DNA from 2 places in the Terribacillus sp. DMT04 genome. Region 1 is predicted to be linked to the other one. Evidence: a T-box and tRNA genes for the amino acid it is inferred to sense, from the RefSeq annotation. Region 1 holds a T-box; the other holds one or more tRNA genes.
The links. The T-box of region 1 lies ahead of thrS (threonine--tRNA ligase). A T-box ahead of a tRNA ligase gene usually reads a tRNA of that ligase, here a tRNA-Thr.
Positions count from the first base shown of each region.

Region 2: it has a tRNA-Thr gene. The T-box ahead of thrS (threonine--tRNA ligase) is inferred to sense a tRNA for this amino acid. The anticodon was not compared.

Region 1 is NZ_CP077639.1:3,297,634-3,309,838, reverse strand. It holds gene KS242_RS16940 (sensor histidine kinase) at 1-174, shown strand, start outside; gene KS242_RS16935 (ABC transporter ATP-binding protein) at 279-1,040, shown strand; gene KS242_RS16930 (FtsX-like permease family protein) at 1,030-2,973, shown strand; gene nikA (nickel ABC transporter substrate-binding protein) at 3,213-4,742, shown strand; gene nikB (nickel ABC transporter permease) at 4,742-5,680, shown strand; gene nikC (nickel transporter permease) at 5,686-6,528, shown strand; gene KS242_RS16910 (ABC transporter ATP-binding protein) at 6,525-7,310, shown strand; gene KS242_RS16905 (ABC transporter ATP-binding protein) at 7,307-8,068, shown strand; gene thrS (threonine--tRNA ligase) at 8,101-9,294, opposite strand; T-box leader at 9,595-9,810, opposite strand; gene KS242_RS16895 (nucleotidyltransferase domain-containing protein) at 9,873-10,571, shown strand; gene KS242_RS16890 (GNAT family N-acetyltransferase) at 10,672-11,181, shown strand; gene KS242_RS16885 (HAD-IIB family hydrolase) at 11,178-11,951, shown strand.
Region 2 is NZ_CP077639.1:232,657-244,861, forward strand. It holds gene KS242_RS01300 (S8 family serine peptidase) at 1-433, shown strand, start outside; gene KS242_RS01305 (NAD-dependent succinate-semialdehyde dehydrogenase) at 471-1,859, opposite strand; tRNA gene KS242_RS01310 (tRNA-Glu) at 2,177-2,248, shown strand; tRNA gene KS242_RS01315 (tRNA-Val) at 2,256-2,331, shown strand; tRNA gene KS242_RS01320 (tRNA-Thr) at 2,431-2,506, shown strand; tRNA gene KS242_RS01325 (tRNA-Tyr) at 2,515-2,600, shown strand; tRNA gene KS242_RS01330 (tRNA-Gln) at 2,608-2,681, shown strand; tRNA gene KS242_RS01335 (tRNA-Lys) at 2,711-2,783, shown strand; tRNA gene KS242_RS01340 (tRNA-Leu) at 2,819-2,898, shown strand; tRNA gene KS242_RS01345 (tRNA-Gly) at 2,918-2,992, shown strand; tRNA gene KS242_RS01350 (tRNA-Ala) at 2,996-3,068, shown strand; gene KS242_RS01355 (DUF2243 domain-containing protein) at 3,196-3,654, shown strand; gene KS242_RS01360 (cytochrome c oxidase assembly protein) at 3,644-4,408, shown strand; gene KS242_RS01365 (MFS transporter) at 4,647-5,870, shown strand; gene KS242_RS01370 (hypothetical protein) at 5,929-6,420, shown strand; gene KS242_RS01375 (aspartyl-phosphate phosphatase Spo0E family protein) at 6,498-6,659, opposite strand; gene sigW (RNA polymerase sigma factor SigW) at 6,872-7,435, shown strand; gene KS242_RS01385 (anti-sigma factor family protein) at 7,449-8,066, shown strand; gene cdaA (diadenylate cyclase CdaA) at 8,266-9,090, shown strand; gene KS242_RS01395 (CdaR family protein) at 9,083-10,408, shown strand; gene glmM (phosphoglucosamine mutase) at 10,438-11,787, shown strand; gene glmS (glutamine--fructose-6-phosphate transaminase (isomerizing)) at 12,199-12,205, shown strand, end outside.

The sequences.
Region 1 (12,205 bases):
ACATCAACAGTTCAGCATGATAAAGCGGCAACAGGCATGGGACTTTATCTGACGAAAAGGGCAGCGAAGCCACTCCGAATCAACATGGACGTGACATCTGAACCAGGAAAAGGCACATGCTTTACGCTCACTTTCCCAAAGCGAAATGAAATGGTTGGCATGACGGGCGTGTGACAAGATTGTCACACGCTTTGTTCGTTTGTTAGCTGAAAAGCAGGAGCATATTTCGCTGCATCCGTATACTTGAGGTAACAAATTACACAAAGAGGTGCGAATAGATGGGAATTCTTGAAGCGACAAGCGTGCAAAAAAAATATGGCAATAAATTTAATAAACAGGAAGTGCTGCGAGGTGTCGACCTTACCATTGAAGCGGGAGAGTTTGTCGGCATTATGGGATCGTCTGGATCTGGTAAAACAACACTGCTGAATGTCCTTTCCTCGATTGATCAGGCAAGCGGCGGTACAATCCTCATTCAAAACAATGAAATCACGAATATGAAGGAAAAGCAGCTGGCAGAATTCCGTAAAAATCACTTGGGCTTCGTTTTCCAAGAGTACAATCTGCTGGATACATTAACGGTGAAAGAGAATATCCTTCTGCCGTTGTCTATCAAGAAAGTGCCGAAAAAAGAAGCCAATCAAAAGTTTGAAGAAGTAGCCCATCAGCTTGGAATTCTTGATATTCAACATAAATATCCCAGCGAAATTTCCGGCGGTCAGAAGCAGCGTACATCAGCAGCTCGTGCGTTTATCCATGAGCCAAGCATCATATTTGCCGATGAACCGACAGGAGCGCTTGATTCGAAATCAGCATCCGATCTGCTCAACAAGCTTAGTTCACTTAATCAGAACCGGAAAGCAACCATTGTGATGGTCACACATGATCCAGCCGCTGCTAGTTACTGCAGCCGTGTTATTTTCATTAAGGATGGCCAAATCTATACACAGCTGAACAAAGGGCAGCAAGAGCGACAAGCCTTCTTTAAAGACATCATGTCCACGCAAGGTGTGCTCAGCGGGGTGCAAAATGAACATTAATAGCTTGATACTCCGTAATTTGAAGAAAAATCTGCGTAACTATTATTTGTATGTATTTGCGTTAATTTTTAGCTCAGGATTGTATTTTGCTTTTGTCACATTGCAATATGATAAGTCAATGGATCCGGTGGAAGGTTCGGTAAAGGGATCTGCTGGTATTGGGGTTGCTTCTATTCTTCTTATCGCAATTGTAGCTGTCTTTCTGCTTTATGCAAATATGATCTTCATCAAGCGGCGCAGTAAGGAAATCGGTCTTTTTCAGCTGATTGGAATGACGAAAAATCGAGTTTTTGGTCTGCTTAGTGCCGAGAATGCGATTCTTTATTTTGGTAGTTTAGTGATTGGGGTTGCTTTAGGTTTTCTCGGTTCCAAGCTCTTAATTATGGTTCTTTTCAAGATTACAGGCGTGGAAGGAATTGCTTCTTTATCATTCTCACCTAGAGCTTTACTTCAGACGTTCCTTGTATTTCTGTGTGTTTATGTGCTGATTTTATTGATGAATTTGATTTTTATTAAACGGCAGACGATTTTATCGCTTTTTCGTGTAAAGTCACAAACAGAGATGACAGCACGCAAGCTGTCAGTCTTTCAAGTTATAATTGGCATCTTCGGCATTGCCTTTATTGCCGCTGGTTATATTTTGTCAGGAAAACTATTTGATGGAGACTTCTCCACCATGGTGGAATTATTCGGAGCTATGATTTTCATCTTGTTTGCTGTCATTCTTGGGACTTACTTGTTCTACAAAGGGTCGGTTGTCTTTGTAATCAGCCTCATACGAAAACAAAAGGGCGGCTATTTAAATATTAAGCAAGTGCTGTCTCTTTCGTCTATCATGTTTCGGATGAAATCGAATGCTGCACTGTTAACGATTATCACCACTGTTTCTGCTTTGGCTATTGGGCTATTGTCTTTAAGTTATATCACGTACTACTCAGCTGAGTCTGCAGCTTATAACCATACAGGCGGAAAGGACTTCTCCTTGCTAACAGAAAAGGATGCGGAAGCTTTCCGTCAGGTATTAGATGAGGCAAATATCACTTACACAGAAAACAAAGCAGAAGTATATACAACGATGCTGGATATTGAGGATATCTTGCAAACAGCGTTAGAAGTGAATTTTGATGCTTCAATGATGGAAACGGCCCTTATTAGTGAAGATGCAGCCGGCATAGAAGTAGCGCCAGATGAGTTGAAATTGACGGGCTATAATGAGATGCTGCAGCGCTTTATGTCTTTAAAGGGTGAAGGGGACGTTACAGTTCACGGAAAAGATTCAGAGGTAGCACTGCATTACACAGGACTGCAAGATGCATATCCTATATCGAACTATTACACCATGGGCGGCCTGCCAACCATGGTAGTGGATGAAATGGTATTTGAGCAGCTGAAACAAGATCTTGATCCAGAAATTGCGCGGGAATATACCATGTACTTTGGATACGAGATTGAAGCAAAAGATCAATTGGATAAAGCGAATAAACTTTTCAATAGCTTAAACTTGGAAGCGGCGGATTTTAGTGATTCAAGAATAGATGTTGCTGAAGATCAGAAGTCTTCCATTGGTTTAGTGCTATTTATTGTAGGATTTCTTGGTTTGACATTCTTGGTCACTTCAGGTTGTATTCTTTACTTCAAGCAGATGGATGAAGCAGAAAGCGAGAAACCAAATTATACAATTCTGCGTAAGCTGGGCTTTACAACGACAGATCTTCGCCGCGGTATTCAGCGCAAGCAGCTGTTCAATTTTGGTATTCCACTAGTCATTGGTCTGTTTCACAGTTACTTCGCAGTTCGATCTGGTTGGTTCTTATTCGGTACTAGCATGTTGACGCCAATGATTATCGTCATGGTGATCTATACAATTCTTTATTCTCTCTTTGGGATTCTTTCGGTGGTACATTACAATAAGGTTATTAAGAACTCCCTTTAATAGAGAACTGCTTACATTCTTTTAGAAAGTTCCTAATAGCGTAGAGACAGAAGATTGTGTTCTCTTTCTTATCAATACGTAATAAAATAATCGCATTAACGGATCAGCTAGCTGATCCGTTTTTTGTGTTGCTGCATCTTTATGGAAATTTATCTTTACAAAACGTAATGGTTACGATATGATACAAAGCGTAATAATTACGGAATTAATTTATACATATATATTGGGGGAGAAAAAGCATGAGGAAACTTTGGAAACAAGTAATCGGTTTAATTGGACTAGTCCTGCTGCTGGCAGCATGTACAGATAACGCTGGTTCAGAGAAAGATGGCAAGCATTTAACTTTTGTTTATAACTTTGCAACAAACTCCTTGGATCCAAACGTGGACTCCAGCTATGTACCTCTGCGAGCGGGTTTGACAGAAACCCTAGTACAGCTGAATGAAGAAACACTTACGATTGAGCCTTGGCTGGCTGAAAGCTGGGAAGGAAGAAATGAAGGCAGAGAGTGGACGATTACACTTCGAGAAGGTGTTAACTTCCAAAATGGCGAGCCGATGAATGCGGAAGCTGTTAAAGCATCATTGGAACGTTCGTTGAAAGACAATGTAGCGATTCAGAATGCATTAAAAATTGACTCCATTGAAGCAACAGATGATATGACATTACAAGTAACGAATACACAGGCATTTCCAGAATTTATTTCTGAGTTGGTAAACCCGAATGTTTCTATTATTGATGTAGAGGCAGGAGACTTTGTAAATAATCCAATTGGGACGGGCCCTTTCAAACTGGAATCATTCACGCCGGGAAGTAAGCTTGAACTAGTTCGGAATGAAGATTATTGGGATGAAAAAGCAAAACTTGATTCGGTAACGTTCTCCTTTAATGAAGATGCAAACGCACGGTCATTAGCATTAGAATCTGGTGATGCGGATGTAGTATTTCGTCCGGAAGTAGAAAGTATTGAAAGCCTGGAAGCAAAGGATGGCATTAAAGTAGAATCAACAGAAACATTCCGTGTGCACCAGATGACGATGAATATGCAGCGTGAGGCTTTGCAGGATGTGAATGTTCGTAAAGCAGTAGATGCATTAATCGATCGTGATAAGATTGCTGATTCAGTCTTACTAGGATATGCACAGCCGGCAAAAGGGCCGTTTCCGGAATCATTGCCGTTTGCACCTAGCTACAGTGAGCATGAAACAGGATCTGATCTAGCGAAAGAGTATCTAGAGAAGGCGGGCTATTCCTTAGAGGACGGTAAGATGCAGAAAGATGGCGAACCACTTACGTTGACCATGCTGACTTACTCTGCGAGAGCGGATCTTCCGTTGATTGCACAGATCTTCCAATCAGATGCGAAGAAAATTGGTATTGATGTAGAGCTTCGTCAAATTGAGATTCCTGAAGAGTACATGGCAGCAAATCGCGATTGGGATTTGGCCACATATAGCAACTTAACAGCTCCGCGCGGTGACGCTGGTTATTACTTGAATGCAACGTATCATCCAGATGGCGCTTTGAACTTCAGCGGAGCAGATGAACCGGAATTAACGAAGATTATTGATGAATTGAATGTAACAGTTGATGCGGACAAGCGTGCCGAACTAGCAGAAGCTGCAGCAAATTATGTGGATGAACATCAGATTAATTCCTTTGTTATTTATCCAGATACGCTGGTAGCTTACGATGAAACAAAAGTGAAAAACTGGGTTACGACGCGAAGTGAGTATTATATGATCACAAATAAATTGGATGTGAAGTAATGTTTCGTATTATTGGGAAACGATTGGTAGAGGTTGTACTGTTCGTTTTGTTCGTCACCTTCTGCAGTTTCCTTTTCCTGCGTCTTGCGCCTGGCGATCCGGCGCTCACCATTCTGAATGTGGATGAACTAAATGTCAGCCAGGAACAAGTGGAGGTACTGCGTGAGGATATGGGTTTTAATGACCCGTTAATCGTACAGTACGGAAAATGGCTGCTGGATTTCATCCGTCTTGATTTTGGTAATTCGTATATTACGAATCAGCCAGTATCGGAAATGCTGATGACAGGTCTTCCAGCTACATTGGAGCTGACAATCGGTTCGTTGATTGTCATGCTTATCGTTGCTATACCATTGGGTTCTTTATCGGCGCTTTATAAAGGAAGCTGGATTGATCATGTCAGCCGCTATTTCTCTATTATTGGCGCAGCTGTTCCAAGTTTCTGGCTCGGACTTATATTCATTGATATGTTTGCTGTGAGGCTCAACTGGTTCCCAACGATGGGACGTGACAGTTTGCTGTCACTTGTCTTGCCCGCAGTGACATTAGGGCTCGCGATTGCAGGTGTGTATGTGCGGCTGCTTCGTTCCAGTCTTTTAGATTCACTTGGACAAGAGTTTGTGCGGGCGGCAAGAGCACGCGGAATTGCCGAAAAGCGTATTTTCTTTTCGCATGCTTTTCGCTACAGCCTGCCGCCGGTCATTACCGTGTTTGGCGTCAGTCTCGGCAGCTTGATAGGCGGTGTCGTTGTCGTAGAGGTGCTATTTGCTTATCCGGGTGTAGGGAAACTCGTTGTCGACTCTATCCGTCAACGTGATTATCCGCTTATCCAAGGTTATATTGTCTTGATGGCAGCGATTGTATTTGTTGTGAATACATTAGTAGATCTATCGTATCGATACGTAAATCCAGAACTTCGATTAAAGAAAGGAAGCTAAGCTAGATGAGTGTATTGGCTCTTTCCCAAAATAGAATAAAAAAAGCCAAAGTGTGGCTGATTAGTATCATCCTGCTCATCGTACTAGCAGCTGTTGCGTATACATTTCTTTATTTGAAGCATGATGCCAACATGACAGACGTAGGGAATCGGTTAGCATCGCCAACATGGGCACATCCGCTCGGAACAGACCATCTAGGTCGGGATGTGCTGACGAGGCTGCTGCTCGGTTTCCGTTTAACAGTTGGCTATAGTTTGATTGCATTAGCGGCGGCAGTCGTTATCGGTGTTCCATTTGGTTTAATGGCAGGACTGCGCGGCGGCTGGGTTGATCGGTTATTTATGCGAATTGCCGATGGATTCCTCGCTTTCCCAGATACAGTCATTGCCATTGTCTTAAGCGGACTGCTAGGACCGGGTATTGGCAATCTATTATTTGCTATTGTACTTGTTAAATGGGTGAACTATGCCCGAATGGTGCGCAGTACGGTGCTGACAGAGGTGCAGAAAGATTATGTCACGATTGCCAGAATCAATGGCTTGTCTACATTCACGATTATGCGCAAGCATCTGTTGCCGCATATAATTGGGAATGTATTAGTGCTTGCGAGCTTGGATTTCGGAAAGATCATCTTGCTTATTTCTTCACTTTCTTACATCGGCCTTGGCGCTCAGCCGCCAACACCGGAATGGGGAGCGATGCTGAATGAATCCAGACCATATTTCCAAGCGAATCCAGAAATGATGGTCTATCCTGGTCTGGCAATTGTTGCGGTCGTTTTAGTGGCGAACGTACTGGGCGACTATCTGCGAGATAAATTTGATGTGAAAAAGGAGGTGCAGCCATGATTCTAGCGATAGAAGATGTAACGGTATCACATGGAGAAAAGAAAATTGTTGATAACGTCAGTCTGACAATCGATAAAGGAGAATGGTTTGCCCTCGTAGGGCAGAGCGGCAGCGGAAAAACGATGCTTTCACAAGCAATCGGTCAGCTGCTTGGTCCCAATTTGAAAGCCTCCGGACGAGTGATGTATCAAGGGGATAATGTTTTGGAACATCCAAAAGAAAAAATGAATCAGTTGCGCGGAAAGGCGATCAGTTATATTTTCCAAGAATATCATGGCTCGTTCACACCATTCCTGACAATCCAGCAGCATATGGAAGAATACTTGCAAACGCATGGCGTACACAAGACGCATCGTAAAGATATGATTAGGGAGGCACTTGAATCCGTCGGTTTGGATGCTAGTTTTGCGAAGCGTTATTCATTCCAGCTGAGCGGCGGACAATTACAGCGGGCATCCATTGCGCTAGCGCTTCTTTTGGAACCCGATATTTTGATCGCGGATGAAGCAACCACGGCTCTCGATAGCGTGTCAGCTCACAGAATACTATCCTTACTGCAAAAGCTACAGCAAAAGACAGGCTGTGCAATCTTGTTCATTACACACGATTGGCGTCATGTTGTTCGCTACTCCGATAAAATTGCCGTAATGAAAGATGGGAAGATTATTGAGACGGGAACAAAACAAAAGCTCGTCCATCAGCCAGAGCATGCGTACACACAACAACTGATACAGGCTGCACCAACACTTCCTATGCGCGTCAGGGAGGTTAGCAAGTCATGACAGTGATTGAGATTAATAATCTGAAGAAAAGCTATAATCCTGGGAAACTTGCGGTGAACGATGTTTCTTTATCTATTCAAAAGGGTGAGAGTCTCGGTTTAGTAGGCGAGAGCGGTTGTGGGAAAAGTACATTGGCACGCTGTTTATTGGGCGTAGAAAAGATGGATGGCGGGTCGATTGTATATAATGATTCACCACTCGCGCATGCCAATCGAAAGCAGCTGCGGGATTACCGGCGAAATGTGCAGACAGTCTTTCAAAACCCGACTGCTTCCTTAAATCCGAAGCTGAAAATTAGAGATTCACTGCTTGATCCTTATTTGCAATTCAAAGATGAGCTGCAGTTGAAGCACTTTCCCTTCACATCGAAACAAGACTTTGTCCAGCAGCTGCTTGAGACAGTAGAGCTGCCAAAAGGATTAGCAGACCGCTATCCACACGAACTAAGCGGCGGACAAAAACAGCGTGTAACCATTGCACGTGCCATCAGCATTGAACCAAAGCTTATTGTTCTGGATGAACCAACAGCAAGCCTGGACGTTCTTTCACAAGGAGCTATCCTAGAGCTTCTTGGTTCCCTGCAGCAAACATTAGGGATGTCGTATCTATTCATTTCGCATGACTTGGCCGCTGTCTATCAGCTGTGCCAGCGCATTGCGGTAATGAAGGATGGAGAGTTACTCGATGTGTTTAGAAAAGAAGAGATATATGATACGAGCAGACATGATTATACGAAAGAATTGATTGATATTTTTTAAGCGGATACTCTTTTGGAGCATCCGCTTTTTTCTTATTGTTCAAACTGCTTCCTAACATCCGCCAAAGACATCTCCCCAAGATTTCCTTCCGCGCGCTTACGAACAGCTACTGTCTGGTTTTGCATTTCACTATCCCCAACGATAAGTAAGTAAGGGACTTTCTGCTGTGAGCCTTCTCGAATTTTCAAGCCAATTTTCTCAGCGCGATTATCAACGGATACGCGATAGCCAGCTTGCTGGAGCTCTTCACAAACAGATGTTGCATAATCTTTATGTGCGTCACTAATTGGCAGAATACTTGCTTGTACTGGAGCTAACCAGAATGGGAAGTCACCTGCATAATGCTCGATCAGGATAGCCATGAAGCGTTCAATCGAACCATAAATAGCGCGATGAATCATAATCGGCTGTTTTCGGCTGTTCGTTTGATCCACATAGCTGCAGTCAAATTTCTCTGGCATTTGGAAATCCAGCTGGACAGTGCCGCACTGCCAGCTGCGGCCGAGGCTGTCGAGTATATGAAAATCGATTTTAGGTCCGTAAAAAGCACCATCGCCTTCATTAACTTTATATGCAACACCTTGTCGTTTTAACACGTTCTCCAGCGATGCTTCTGCTTGATCCCAAATAGCAGGTTCGCCCATATAGTCTTCAGGCCGAGTAGAAAGCTCTACTTCATAAGCAAAGCCGAATAAGCTGTAAAAATCATCAATCAGCTGCAGTACTTTTTCGATTTCTTGTTCAATTTGGTCTTCGCGAACAAATAGGTGTGCGTCATCTTGTGTAAATGACCGAACACGTAGCAGTCCATTAAGTGAGCCAGACAATTCATGTCGATGGACAAGTCCTAATTCTGCATAACGCAGCGGCAGATCCCGATAGCTGCGGAGCTTGCTGTTGTAAATGAGTACGGCACCTGGACAGCTCATCGGTTTAATGGCATAGCGCTGATCATCTACTTCTGAGAAATACATATTTTCATGATAATGATCCCAATGACCAGACTGTTCCCATAACTGCTGCTTCATCATGATGGGAGTCTTAATTTCATCGTAACCCGCTTTTGCATGCTTTTCTTTCCACAGCTCCTCCAATTTATTGCGCAGCACCATTCCTTTTGGCAGGAAGAAAGGCATACCTGGTGCTTCCTCCATGCTCATGAAAAGTTCGAGCTGCTGTCCAAGTTTACGGTGATTCCGTTTTTCTGCTTCTGCTTGTTTGTTCATGTGTATATCCTCCTTTGAAATAAAAAAAGGCCACAATCCTCCCTCAATAGGGACGATTGTGGCCGTGGTTCCACCCTGAATTCCGCCAATACTGGCGCTCATAGAAGAGATAACGGTTCTACCGATGACGGATACTATCATTTCCCCATCATAGCTTGAAGGTGGTAATCCTGATCGCTTTCCTGCAGGGCTCTCAGCCGGTGACCCTGCTTTCTGTCAGGAAGGGGATGACCTAGGATCATGTCCTTCGCATTGCTTTTATCTATAAAAATGTATACAAAAAGACCGCACGCGTTCCCATAAAGGGACGATTGCGGTCGTGGTTCCACCCTAATTCCATCAGTAAACACTGATGCTCCAAAATTCGATAACGGTCTTCCCGATTACGGATACTTGTATTTCCCCGTAATAGCTCCAAGGTGGTAATGCATGTGCTTATCTGCGAAGGTCCCAGCAATTCCTTCACTCTCTTTAAGATAGGGGCGCTTTGCATTTTGTCCTTATCAACGCTTTTGTTTTGTTGTATGCTCAGTATACAGATACTGGATATTAACGTCAATTGGAAATGAGGAATTCTTTTGAGAAACCCATTAGATACTGCTAAAAGATTCGTCAAAGTTAATCACCCGGATTGTGATGGTGCTATGCTGGCTGGAAGCTGTGCCAGAGGAGAAGCCACAGTAACTTCCGATCTGGATATTATTATCCTTTACACAGGGAAAGACAGTGCCTATCGAGAATCCATAATTTATGAGGACTGGCCGGTCGAGGTATTTGTGTATACAGGTGATGCATATCATGAATTCTTTCACAATGATGCGGCACGTGCGATACCTTCCTTGCCAAGAATGGCCAGCGAAGGAATTGTGCTGAAAGACTCTGAAGCTTTGTTAAAGATGAAGGATGAAGCAAAAAGGATCCTTGCGCAAGGGCCGCTAGCCTGGGATGAACGGCTGATTAATCATAACCGATACATGATTTCTAATCTGATCGATGACCTTCTGGATAAAAAAGCAGGCGGAGAAGCTTATTTTTTAGCTAATAGTATCATTCATGATTTAGCCGTTTTTACATTGCGTACAAACAAACATTGGCTTGGTTCTGGGAAGTGGATGTTCCGAGAGCTAAGAAACATGGATGCTGTGCTAGCAGATCAGTTTGAACAAAGTTTAGAAGCATTTTATCAGAGGCATGACAAACAAGCTATTGTGGAGTTGGCTGAGGGTTGTCTGCGACCGTATGGCGGGCGATTGTTTGATGGGTATTATATAGGCTAAGCGGATATAGATACACTTTAGTGAAATCTTTACCTGCAGCATCTATAAATTTCTTATGACTAGCTGTTTCATTTTTGCCAACATAAACTGGAGGAAAACGATGAACATTAGAAAATTAACAGCCGCAGATGCAGAAGCATATTGGGAACTAAGATTACAAGCTTTGCAATATCATCCGGATGCTTTTAGTACAACGTATGAGGAAGCGGCAAACCGGCCAATTGAGCAAGTAAAAGCGAATTTAGAGAGCGCGACAGCAGAAACATATGGAATATTTGAAGATGGAGTGCTGGCAGGAAATGCAACATTGCGCTATGAGATACTGACGAAGCTGCAGCACCGAGCTGATTTAGTAGCCGTATACCTGGCTCCGGAAGTCAAAGGGAATGGTTATGGAAAAATGCTGATAAAGCATATGATCCAAGTAGCACGTAAGCGAGAAGGAATAGAGAAAGTAAATCTAGTGGTTGCTGCGAACAATCATGTGGCGAAGCATGTATATGAACAAGCTGGTTTTAAGCAATTTGCAGTTGAGAAGAATGCAATGAAATTAGACGATACATATATTACAGAGATTCATATGGCACTAATACTGGAGGAACAAGCATGAATTTTATCTTTGATTTAGATGGTACAATCTGTTTTAAAGGCAAACCAGTCACGACAAAAATAATGAATATGCTCAAAGAACTGGAGCGAAATGGCCATCAAATATTATTTGCATCAGCTCGGCCGATACGTGATTTGCTACCGGTTATTGATCAGCACTTTCATTCAGCTACCTTGATAGGTGGGAATGGATCACTTATTTCCCGTAATGGAAAGGTCGTTTTCTTACAGGCATTTTCATCTCAACAAGTTGCTGCTATGAAAGAAATAATGAAGATGCATAACGCGGCTTATTTGATTGATGGAGATTGGAATTATGCGTATACAGGAGATCCGATGCATCCGATAAAGGCAAATTTGGATCCGGATAATCTCGCAGAACAAGTTCAGCTGGACGAGTTAAGTCAGGTAGTAAAAATACTCATTCTTCAATCGGCTGATCAAGAAAAAGTAGCCGCAGAAGCAAAGGCACTAGGATTACGGGTGCATCGTCATCATGGAGAGGAGATTATAGACATCAGCCCTCCGGGTATTGATAAATGGACAGCCATCCAACAAGCAGGAATCAAGGAAAGGGAATATATCGCCTTCGGAAATGACGCCAATGACATTGAGATGTTCCGGCATGCTAAGTATGCGGTCATGATAGGTAAACATGAAGAGTTAGCAAGTTATGCACATGTGGATATCCCGTTAGGTGACACTTGTGAGCAAACCATTGTGGATAGCTTGCGGGATATTGTATCGGAAAGAACTTTAGTACGTTCTTAAAAAATTTAAATTTGACTTAGGAAATCGTTGGCTGATTGAACAACATATGAAAATATAGACGGCTCAAAACTTGATACTTAAATACTTTGATTATGCTCTAACTGCCATTCTTGAAGAAATGCCGTGAGAAGTGGTATATTGAACATAGATAATGAATACCATAAAAAAAGACCAGGGTGTTGGCGCACCCTGGTGGTGTACAAGCGACCATCATGGCGCTGACTCAGAATATTTTCATGAGAAAATAGACCACC
Region 2 (12,205 bases), 340 kb from region 1:
TGGCACATTCTCTAAGCGTATTCTTTTGGAGGAAGGTGCAAATAAAATAAAGGTAGTTGCAACAGACCAAGCGGGTAACAAAACGAAACAGGTGATCCATTTAGAGGCGGATTACACAGCACCAGTGCTGGAAAATGTGCAGCCAGCTCAAGATACAAACTTGCAGCCTGGGGAGACTGTTGTCATTTCCTTCGAGTCAGAGCCTGGACTAGAAGATGCGACCTTCTATTTGAAGGCGCCGCTAACGAACTTCCGGACAACAGCACAAGCAACAGAATTGCCGATGCGTGAGACAGAAGATGGTCATTATGTAGGCTACTGGACAGCAACGTCTTCTGCGAAACTGGATGGAGCGGACATTGTTGTGAAAGCAACAGATGCATTTGGCAACAAGACGGAGGCAACAGCGTCAGGGAAGGTATTTGTAGAATAAACAAGGAAGGACCCGTCATCACGACGGGTCCTTCTTCTTATATGCCAATGGAAATATATTTTGTTTCTAAATAAGGCTCAATGCCCTCAATCCCGCCTTCGCGGCCGATTCCGCTTTCCTTCATGCCGCCAAACGGAGCTTGTACAGCGGATGGACCGCCATCATTCCAGCCGATAATTCCGTATTTTAAGTTCTCTGCGATATACAGACCGCGGCGGTAGTTTTCAGTGAAGAAATATGCTGCTAAGCCGAATGGCGTGTCATTTGCCAAACGGATTGCTTCGTCAATGTCAGAATAAGTTGTAATCGGTGCGACGGGTCCGAACGTTTCTTCGTGCATGATATCCATGTCATCTGTTACTTGGTCCAGGACAGTTGGATGGACGAAGAAGCAGCCTTTATCGGTATCGGCATCAAAGGTACCACCGGTAAGTACTTTTGCACCTTTGGACTTGGCATCTTCGATTTGAGCTGTGATCTTATCAAAGCCCTTTTTATTGATAATTGGCCCGATTGCAACATCATCTTCTGTGCCTGCGCCGACTTTTAAATCAGCTGCTGCTTTTGTGAATGCAGTTGTGAACGCTTCTTTGACTGATTCATGAACGAGCAGCCGATTCGCGCACACACACGTTTGACCGGCGTTGCGGAACTTGGAAGCTAGAGCATGATTTACGGCTCTATCAATATCTGCATGTTCATCGACAATAAGCGGAGCATGTCCCCCAAGTTCCATTGATACATGTTTCACGCTATCAGCACTTTGTTTTATGAGCAGCTTCCCTACAGGAGTGGACCCAGTAAAGGAAATTTTACGGATATGCGGATGATCGGTGAAAATTTTGCCAACTTTTTTACCGTCAGCATTTGTATATTGGATAACATCTTCTGGTATGCCAGCTTCATGTGCCAATTCCACAAGGCGGATAGCTGTTAGTGGTGTGTCTGGAGCTGGCTTTATAATGAATGTACAGCCCGCGGCTAGTGCGGGTGCAGCTTTTCTTGTAATCATTGCTGCAGGGAAATTCCATGGTGTAATCGCTGCAACGGGACCGACAGCCTCTCGCGTGACGAGCATGCGCTTATCTGTAGTAGAAGCGGGGATTGTGCGGCCGTAAACACGTTTAGCTTCTTCAGCGAACCATTCAATATAACCGGCAGCGTATAATACTTCCCCTTCAGCTTCTTTGAGCGGTTTACCGTTTTCGGCTGTCATTAAGGCAGCAAGCTCCGCTTTATTTTCGATGATCAAGTCATGCCAGGCACGAAGCAGCTTGCTGCGATGTGTAGCAGAGGTTTTGGACCAGTCAGGAAAAGCTTGATGAATTTTCTCGATTTTATCATTGATTGTTTTGTCTGAATCAATTTGCACTTTTTCAATTAATTCTCCGGTAGCTGGATTTGTTACATCGAAAGTTTGTGTCATTTTGTATGCTCCTTTTTCGTCTTTTTATAGCAAATGACTAGCAATTAAATTTTCTATCTTACAAAAGAAATTATATCTTTTTCTCTATATTCCTGTTTTTAGAACAAAATATGCAAGAATATCAGAGAATGTTATAGAGGCTGAAAACGTTGATATGACGCGGTTTATATAGCCATTCAGGGGAGTGAGAGAGAAGAGTAGTTATCAGAATAAAAAGAAATCTATAAAATGGGTTTACAAATGGTTGCATCCCTGTATATAATAACTCTTGTCAGTTTCGAGTTACGAAAAACACAACGATGACAAACAGACAATCTGGCCCGTTGGTCAAGCGGTTAAGACACCGCCCTTTCACGGCGGTAACACGGGTTCGAATCCCGTACGGGTCATCAAGTTGGAGGATTAGCTCAGCTGGGAGAGCATCTGCCTTACAAGCAGAGGGTCGGCGGTTCGAGCCCGTCATCCTCCACCACTTGCTTGATAAAAAAACATTGAAAAAGATGTTGACAAGCTAAATCCCACATGTTAAGATATCATTCGTGGCGGTTGAAACAAACAAATTTAATAACACGCCGGTCTAGCTCAATTGGTAGAGCAACTGACTTGTAATCAGTAGGTTGGGGGTTCAAGTCCTCTGGCCGGCACCAGATAGTTTGGAGGGATAGCGAAGTTGGCCAAACGCGGCGGACTGTAAATCCGCTCCCATCGGGTTCGTAGGTTCGAGTCCTACTCCCTCCACCATCTATATTGGGCTATAGCCAAGCGGTAAGGCAACGGGTTTTGGTCTCGTGATCGTTGGTTCGAATCCAGCTAGCCCAGCCATTTGATTTCTTACACAATAGAATGTTTTTGAGCCATTAGCTCAGTTGGTAGAGCATCTGACTTTTAATCAGAGGGTCGAAGGTTCGAGTCCTTCATGGCTCACTTTATAGATCAGTTCTTGTAACTGCTTCTATTGCGCGGGTGTGGTGGAATTGGCAGACACGCTAGACTTAGGATCTAGTGCTTCGGCGTGGGGGTTCAAGTCCCTCCACCCGCATCATAAATACTTCTGCAGGGCGGAAGTAGTTCAGTGGTAGAACACCACCTTGCCAAGGTGGGGGTCGCGGGTTCAAATCCCGTCTTCCGCTCCACATGGGGCCTTAGCTCAGCTGGGAGAGCGCCTGCTTTGCACGCAGGAGGTCAGCGGTTCGATCCCGCTAGGCTCCATCCATATAAGTCGTCCAATAGGACGGCTTTTTTTATTTGCACAGGAGACATACTCCTGTGCTTTTTTTGTTTATCCCAGCATCTCTGGGGAAAAATAGCAGAAGAGATGCTAACTGGAGGGATGAAGATGGAAGAGAAACATACATATAATCGAAGAAATTGTCTTTCGGGTATCTTATTCGGTTTTGGGTTAGCTGCATTTGTTGATGAAGCTGTTTTTCATCAACTGCTGCACTGGCATCATTTTTATGATTTGTCTACTACGAGCTGGGGGCTGATCTCCGACGGCTTTTTCCATGCTTTCAGCTGGTTTGCTACTGTTGGCGGTTTGTTCTTGCTGGCAGACTTGCGCAGACGCAAAAAGATGATACCTATGCTATGGTGGGGAATGGTTCTTTTAGGAAGTGGTGTTTTTCAGTTGTATGATGGTATCATCCAGCATAAGGTGATGCGACTTCACCAAATTCGTTATGGTGTAGACAATATTTTTTATTATGACTTGGTTTGGAATGGAATAGGAGCAGTGCTGCTGATTGTTGGAGTATTGCTTGTCTGGCTATCCAGGAGGAAAAAGCATGCACAATGATAAACTGGCATTAATCATAGCTTTCTTAGCGATTCTTGGCTATTTGCTGGCAATGAAATTTTCAGCGAGAAAGTTTGAGGCATGGCCAATTTATCGGCTGCTCCTGTTTGGGGCTGGTGTTGCAGTTGGGATTCAGGCGCTTGCTGGGCCAGTAGCGATGCATGCACATCATAGTTTTGTTTTCCACATGCTGGGTCATTTGCTACTTGGTATGCTTGCTCCGCTGCTAATCGTTTTGTCGCGTCCTCTTACGCTGCTTCTGCGTGCACTGCCGCAAAGGCGAGGGCAAGCTGTATCCCGTCTATTTCGCAGTATGTATGCTCGGTTTCTAATTCATCCTGTTACTGCCGCTGTATTGAATATCGGCGGTCTATGGGTTCTGTATACGACTTCTTTGTATCATTATATGCATCAAGTAAATTGGGTATCATTCTTGGTTCATGTGCATGTATTTGCAGCGGGATACTTGTTTACGATGGCCATGCTGTATACAGATCCAGTTCCTTATCGAAAAAGCTATCTTTTCCGCGCTTTTGTGTTCGTCGGAGCGCTGGCAGGACACGGCATATTGTCCAAGTACCTCTATGCTAATCCGCCGACTGGTGTAGATGCTGATGAAGCGCAAGAAGGAGCAATACTGATGTACTATGGCGGTGACCTTGTTGATCTTATCTTGATTGTGATTCTGTGCTGGCAATGGTATCGGGCGGCAGCGCCGGAGCATAAATTATCTGCAAGCGAGGCTAGGACGTAACTGTTTAAGCTATATGAAAATCCAAACAATACTGCAATTAGCAGCATTGTTTGGATTTTTTGCATGAAAGAGTATGGATTTAGTAATTGTTCGCTTTTAGTATGCATAATCTTGGTTTGTTCTAGAATCTTTTCATGTTTTGCAAACTATTCGGCAAAATACTTCTGTAAACGATTTACATAGTGTCAAGACACATGTAAACTAGTGATGTTAAATACTAGAATGTAGAGGTGCTGGAATGGATCATACAGTAGAGGGGCGTCAAACGACAAGTAAGCCTATGTCCGAACGCAAGCTGCTTGGTATTGTTGGTACTGGCTGGTTATTTGATGCAATGGATGTGGGGATTTTATCTTTTATTATCACTGCGCTAACACTAGATTGGGGTTTAACCCCGCAGCAAGCGGGCTGGATTGGCAGCGTCAATAGTATCGGTATGGCTGTTGGAGCTTTTGTATTTGGTATTATGGCGGATAAAATTGGCCGCCGGACTGTATTTATGATCACAATCTTAATCTTTTCTATCTGTAGCGGCTTGTCAGCTCTGGCAGCGTCTTATCTCATTTTTATTGTCCTTCGTTTCTTTATTGGTGCAGGACTTGGCGGAGAGCTGCCGGTAGCTTCTACGCTTGTATCCGAGTCCGTAGCGCCGGAAAGACGCGGACGCATGGTTGTTTTACTGGAAAGTTTCTGGGCAGTCGGCTGGCTGGCAGCAGCCATAATTTCTTATTTTGTCATCCCAGCTTTCGGCTGGCGGGTTGCGCTCCTGCTGACAGCGATTCCAGCTCTTTTTGCCGTGCTGCTTCGCAAGAATCTCCCTGATTCACCTTCCTATACAAAGTTAAAGGAGAAGACATCAGTCGTGGCAGGGATTCGTCAGCTGCTGGCAAAAGGTTTTGCGAAAAGAAGCGCGATGCTGTGGATAGTGTGGTTCTGTATCATGCTGAGTTATTATGGCATGTTCTTATGGCTGCCTAGTGTAATGGTGGAAAAGGGATTTGATATGGTACGCAGCTTTGAGTATGTGATGATTATGACGCTTGCGCAGCTTCCGGGTTATTTCTCAGCAGCATGGCTTATTGAGAAAGTTGGACGCAAGCCAATTTTGATTATCTTTTTAATCGGTACAGCAATCAGTGCGGTGTTGTTTGGTAATGCAGAATCGGCTGCCATGCTGTTGATTTCAGGTATGCTGCTTTCCTTCTTTAATCTTGGAGCGTACGGCATTCTTTACGCCTACACACCGGAGCAATATCCAACGGCTGTTCGGGCGACGGGGTCGGGTATTGCAGCTACAGCCGGAAGAATTGGCGGTATTCTCGGACCGCTGTTAATCGGCTATCGAGGAACACTTGGTTTGTCAGTAAGTGCTGTTTTTCTTCTGTTTTGTGTGACCGTTTTGATTGCAGTTGCAGCTGTTTGGTTTCTTGGAGAAGAGACGAAAGGCAAGACGCTTGCTTGATGCGTTATTTCTCTCCTGTATGGTAAAGTAGAGCGAGAGCACGAAGGAGGTTGACGCTTTGTTTTCTATACAAGATTATACCGAGGCGGTAAGTGTTTCATTAGAAAAACATGCAGAAGATGTGATAGCTGAATTAAAACAGATATTTCAGCTGCCGTTTCTTCCGGAAGTAGAGAAGATAGCCTTTCGATTTTTCAAAGAGCCAATGGCATTTGAACTGTCCATTATGTATTATGCACTTGATGCTGATGGCAAGGAGCGTTATTACGAAGAAATGGGCGACAAATATGCTGGCGGCAGTGAAGAAGTAGCCGAGGAAATCCCTTACTTGCAGCTTCCTGATCATGCAACTGACAGCTTTGAAGCTTTTCGTGAATTGCAGGAAGATGCTGTGGAGAAAGCGGATGAACAAGTGATGATTGCTTGGTTTAGTGAATGTTATAAGCGAGCCGGCGGAGAGGCGTTTTCATTAGAGGTCAGTGTAGGGTTTCATGACGACGTAAAGGCCTACTTCATTAAGCGTGGAGAGTGGGCGGAAGATCGCCGTTAAAAAGTGCGTACTTGGAGTACGTGCTTTTTTGTGCAAAAAAAATAACAGCTTGTTTCTGCAGAGCAGGCTGTTATTCACTAAACATGTTTTCTTTGTTTTTCGTATTCGTTTAGCAGGTGGTCCAGCTGAACACTTGCGGTGATGACGGCGTCAGATGTTAGCGGAAGACGGCGGGACAAATCAAGCATGCGGCTGCGGGTTTGTTCAATTTTTTCCAAAATATTGTCTGCAGTAATCATTTTTACCTCCATAATCTGATATACTATTTCTCGTTAAGTAGAGAATACCCTGTCTTATTTTAATTAAAACATTAAATACATAAAAAATCGAAAAAAGATAAAAAAACTGTTGCGGGCATCATTTAAGGGTTTTAAGATTTTTTTTGTGAAAGTGAAACCTTTTCAGAACGTCATTCGTTATTAAGAAGCCGCAGTTTGGCGGGAGGATTTTCATGGAGAACATCATAAAACATCATATAAAGAACGTCAAGAAGGGTGACCAAGCTGCTTTTGAGGAGATTGTTTCCTTTTATCAGAACAAGGTATACCATATTGTATTCCGCATGATAGGAGACAGTTACGAAGCACAGGATATCGCCCAGGAGGCATTTATCCGTGCTTACACCAACATTCATTCTTTTGATGAGAACCGGAAATTCTCCACATGGCTTTACCGGATTGCGACTAATCTAAGTATTGACCGCTTGCGGAAGAAAAAGCCGGATTATCATCTAGATGCAGAGGTAAAGGGAACGGATGGTTTGGATATGTACTCGCAGCTAGCTGCAGATCAAGCTCTTCCTGAGGAAGAAGTGCAGAACATGGAGCTGCAGAGTAATATTCATAAAGAAATTCTATCCCTGCCGCCCAAATATCGCGGTGTTATTGTGCTGCGGTTTCTAGATGACTTGTCATTAGCGGAGATCGGCGAAATCCTGGACCTTCCACTCGGAACAGTGAAGACCCGAATCCATCGTGGCAGAGAGCTGTTAAGGAAAAAATTGCGCCACGTGTAAAGGGGGGAAACACATGAATTGCGAAGAAAGCCAGAAGCTTATGCATCAATATCTGGATGGTGATGCATCTGAAGAGGAAGCACAGCTTCTTCGAGAGCATCTGCACGCATGTCCAGACTGCCAACAGCATTATCAGGAACTCAAACAAACAGAGAGTCTGCTCAGCGGAGCTGCCTATGAGTTAAGTGCACCTGCTGGATTCACAGCCAGTGTGATGGCAAAATTACCGAAGGAAAAGAAACGTGTCGGTTATATGAGATGGTTCCGGACACATCCTGTCCTCACTGCAGCAGCGGTATTCTTCCTGTTCATGTTCACAAGCTTATTTTCTGCTTGGAATAATGATGCTAGTGTTAGCGTTTCGAAACAAGAAGGATTAATTGTAGAAAATGATCTCGTTATTGTTCCAGAAGGCGTGACGGTCGAGGGGGACCTAGTCGTGGAGAATGGCGATTTGGATATTAGAGGAGAAGTTAACGGAGATGTCACGATCCTCAATGGAGATCTTGTAGAAGGCACCGGTGCGAAAGCAAATATGGCAGCGGCAGATAATATAACAGGTGAATACCAAGAGATAGACCGGATGTTTGGCTGGTTATGGTTTCACATGAAACAAGTCTTTACATTTTAATACGTAATTCCAGAGCTGCTTTTTTGAAGCGCTCTTTTTTTTGCCCGAATTATTGGCGGGACAGGCCTGTATTACGGTAAGATAACAGGGTACAGTAAAGGAGAAACAGCCCTCCTGTTCGGAAGCGACTGTGGCCGGGGAACTGTGCTATAATGAACGAAGAAATTTGAGCTATTCATATATAAAAGGACGTGTATCCATGTTTGGGGGATTAAGTGAACTTTCCATCATATCCATACTGCGGATTATCGTGGACATTGCAGCAGTATGGTTCATCTTTTACAAAGTCTTGATGCTCATACGGGGAACGAAAGCGATTCAGCTTTTAAAGGGAATTTTCATCGTCGTTATTATTGCTTTCCTGAGCAGTGAGCAGATACTCGACTTCCCGATGCTCGCCTTTTTGAGTTCGCAGGCGATTACATGGGGGTTTGTAGCAATCGTCGTTCTCTTCCAGCCGGAGATAAGGCGTGCGCTGGAACAGCTTGGCCGAGGCAGCTTCTTCTCCCGTAACGTACGTTCTGAGGAAGAAGAAACGAATAGGAAGATCGAGGCAATTGTGAAATCGTGTAACTATATGGGAAAACGGCGAATTGGTGCACTTATCACATTGGAACGTGAAACGGGTATGGGAGACTATATTGAAACTGGTATACCAGTGAATGGACATCTGACATTTGAATTACTGACGAATATCTTTGTTCCAAATACACCTTTGCATGACGGAGCTGTAATATTAAAAGAAAGCCAGATTGCGGCAGCTGCTTGTTATTTGCCGCTGTCTGAGAGTCCGTTTATTTCCAAAGAACTAGGAACGCGCCACCGTGCAGCGATGGGTATCAGTGAAGTGACGGACGCATTGACAATCATCGTCTCAGAGGAGACGGGAGCTATTTCTTGCACGAAGAATGGTGAGTTATTCCGTGATATCACTTCAGACGGACTGAAGGAAATCTTAACAAAAGAAATTGGTGTTCCTGCTTCCGGTTCTAAGGCTAGGAGATGGAGGGGTAAGAATGGATAAATGGCTAAAAAGTCCATGGACATTGCGTGTTGTAGCACTCGTATTTGCTGTCCTTCTCTATGCCTACGTGAGTGCGGAAGCCGATGTAAACAATCGGGCTGGATCTGTTCCAGTCACAAGCTCTGATGAAACGAATACGGTTAGTGCGCCAGTTGGCATTCGTATTGACGATACAAAATATGTTGTGAGCGGCGTACCGGAGAATATTTCGATGCAGCTTGTCGGTCCGGCAAGTGACGTACGCGCTGCTATCCAGCAGAAAAACTATCAAGCTTATGTGGATCTGACAGATTTGAATACCGGAACACATGAGGTGAAATTACAGTATGAGAATGTATCGGACAACCTGCAAGTGTATATGCAGCCAGCATCGGTTGAAGTGACAATTGAAGAAAAAGCTTCACAGCAATTTAATGTGAACGTAGGCTATACCAATGAAGATCAGATGGCAGCAGGTTATCAAGTGGATAGCTCTACAGTGGAACCTCAGACAGTTTCAATCGTAAGTACACAGGAGATCATTGATCAAATTAGCAGTGTACGGGCTTATATTGATTTAACGGGTATTGATGGGGATATCACAAGTAAGCAAGCACCTGTTAAAGTGTATGATGCGCAAGGGAACGAGCTGAGTGTGAATGTAGAACCCGAGACGGTAGAAGTATCGGTACAGGTGAGTAATCCAAGTAAGACTGTTCCGGTAGAAGTGAAAACAAAAGGCAGTGTACCGGAAGATATCTCGGTCGCTTCTCTGACACCGGAGAAGAATGAAGTAACCATCTACGGACCGCAGGATGCATTGGATGGGATTGACTCTATTAGTACAGAGGCTATCGACTTGTCTGCTATTAAAGAGAATCAAACAGTAGACGCAACACTTACCCTTCCGGAGGACGTGCGCGCTGTAAGTGACGAGCAGGTATCCGTCACTGTTGAATTGGAAGAGACGAGCGAGACGACAATCGATGATGTGCCCATAACAATTGAGAACTTGCCGGAAGACTTGGAAGCTTCATTCAATGATCCGCAGAATGAGCAGCTCGATGTGACAGTAAGTGGTGCAAGAGAAGTGATTGAAGGTCTTTCAGCTGAAGATATTACGGCTACAATTGATGCAGCCGACTTGGAAGAGGGCGAGCAGACCGTGCCGATTGATGTGGCAGGTCCGGATAATACCGAGCTTTCGCTAAGCCAAGATGAGGCGACAATTACTGTGCAGGCTGTTGAATCGACGGCTGAAGAAACAACTGCTGAGGAAGAAACGAATACAGAAGAAGAATCAAATACAGATACACAAGCACAGACACAAACAGAGTGACTGTGAGCCATGTGAAGGAGAGGTAACAAATGGGAAAATATTTTGGGACAGATGGTGTTAGGGGGATTGCGAACGAGGAGCTTACCCCTGAGCTTGCTTTCAAACTAGGAAGATATGGCGGCTATGTGCTGACAAAAACGTCTGAAGATCGACCGAAAGTAATGATTGGGCGGGATACACGTATCTCTGGTGAAATGTTAGAAGGCGCTTTAGTTGCCGGTCTACTATCAATTGGCGCGGAAGTGATGCGAGTCGGTGTTATTTCCACACCAGGTGTTGCCTACTTAACGAAGAACATGGGAGCAGCTGCAGGTATTATGATTTCTGCTTCTCATAACCCAGTTCAGGATAATGGAATCAAATTCTTTGGTCCGGATGGTTACAAGCTTTCCGATGAACAAGAGAATGAAATCGAGCAGCTGATCGATGCAGAGACAGATGAACTGCCTCGTCCATCTGGAGCGGACCTAGGCCAAATCAATGACTATTTTGAAGGCGGTCAGAAATATATCAGTTATTTGAAGCAGACAGTAGATAATGATTTTGAAGGACTTCATATCGCAATCGACTGTGCCCATGGAGCAACTTCTTCCATTGCTACACACTTGTTTGCAGATCTGGAAGCAGATATCTCTACGATTGGTACATCTCCTGATGGACTGAATATCAATAAAAACGTTGGCTCAACGCACCCAGAAACGTTACGTGATTTCCTTCTGGAAAAAGAGGCGGATATCGGACTGGCATTTGATGGTGATGGCGACCGCTTGATTGCTGTTGATGAGAAAGGTCAGATTGTCGATGGGGACAAGATTATGTACATCTGTGCCAAATACTTGAATGACCACGGACGCTTGCGTCACAACACGGTTGTTTCCACTGTCATGAGTAACATTGGTTTCTACCGTGCGTTGGATCAGCACAGCATTAAGAGTAACAAGACAGCTGTTGGTGACAGATACGTAATGGAAGAGATGCGCCGCGGCAACTTTAATCTTGGTGGTGAGCAGTCTGGACATATCATCTTCTTAGATTACATGACAACTGGTGACGGTATGCTTGCAGCACTGCAGCTCGTTAATGTGATGAAAGAGACTGGCAAGAAGCTATCCGAACTTGCTAACGAAGTTGAGATATTCCCACAAGTTCTTAAAAATGTCCCGGTAACAGATAAACAGGAAGCACTTGTGAATCAGCAAATTCTGGACGCAATTGCGGAAGTAGAACAGGAGCTTGGTGATCAGGGCCGTGTGCTTGTACGCCCGTCTGGAACAGAATCGCTTGTGCGTGTAATGGTCGAAGCACCGACAAAAGAAGATTGCGAGCGTTACGCAGATCGAGTTGTCGCTGTTATTGAACAAGTATTAGGAACGAAGTAAAAAGAACATATGCGCAAAGGAACGGAACATCCCCTTTGCGCATATGTTAATTTATGTAACAAGAAAGAATTGACCAACTGGAATAGCTTCATGTAAAATGGAGAAGTTAGTCATTCTAGCAGGAAAGTGAGGATAGAGGTTATCAACAATTAAAGCGCCAGGACTTATCCCGAGCGAGGGGATAAGTTGACGAGGTGGAGGTTTATCGAGTTATTCGGCGGATGCCTCCCGATTGCACACATCTCAGTCGTTATGTTCAAGAGCCGAAAGCAGAGAGGCGACTTTCTGGATAAGGACAGAACAAGATGTGAAAAATAATAGATATACGAGAAAGGGGCAAACAACGCCCCGAGCTTTTAGAGCGCAGGCCGTTCGTTTGCCCCTTCCTGTCTTGAGGAGGACAACAACGACATGTGTG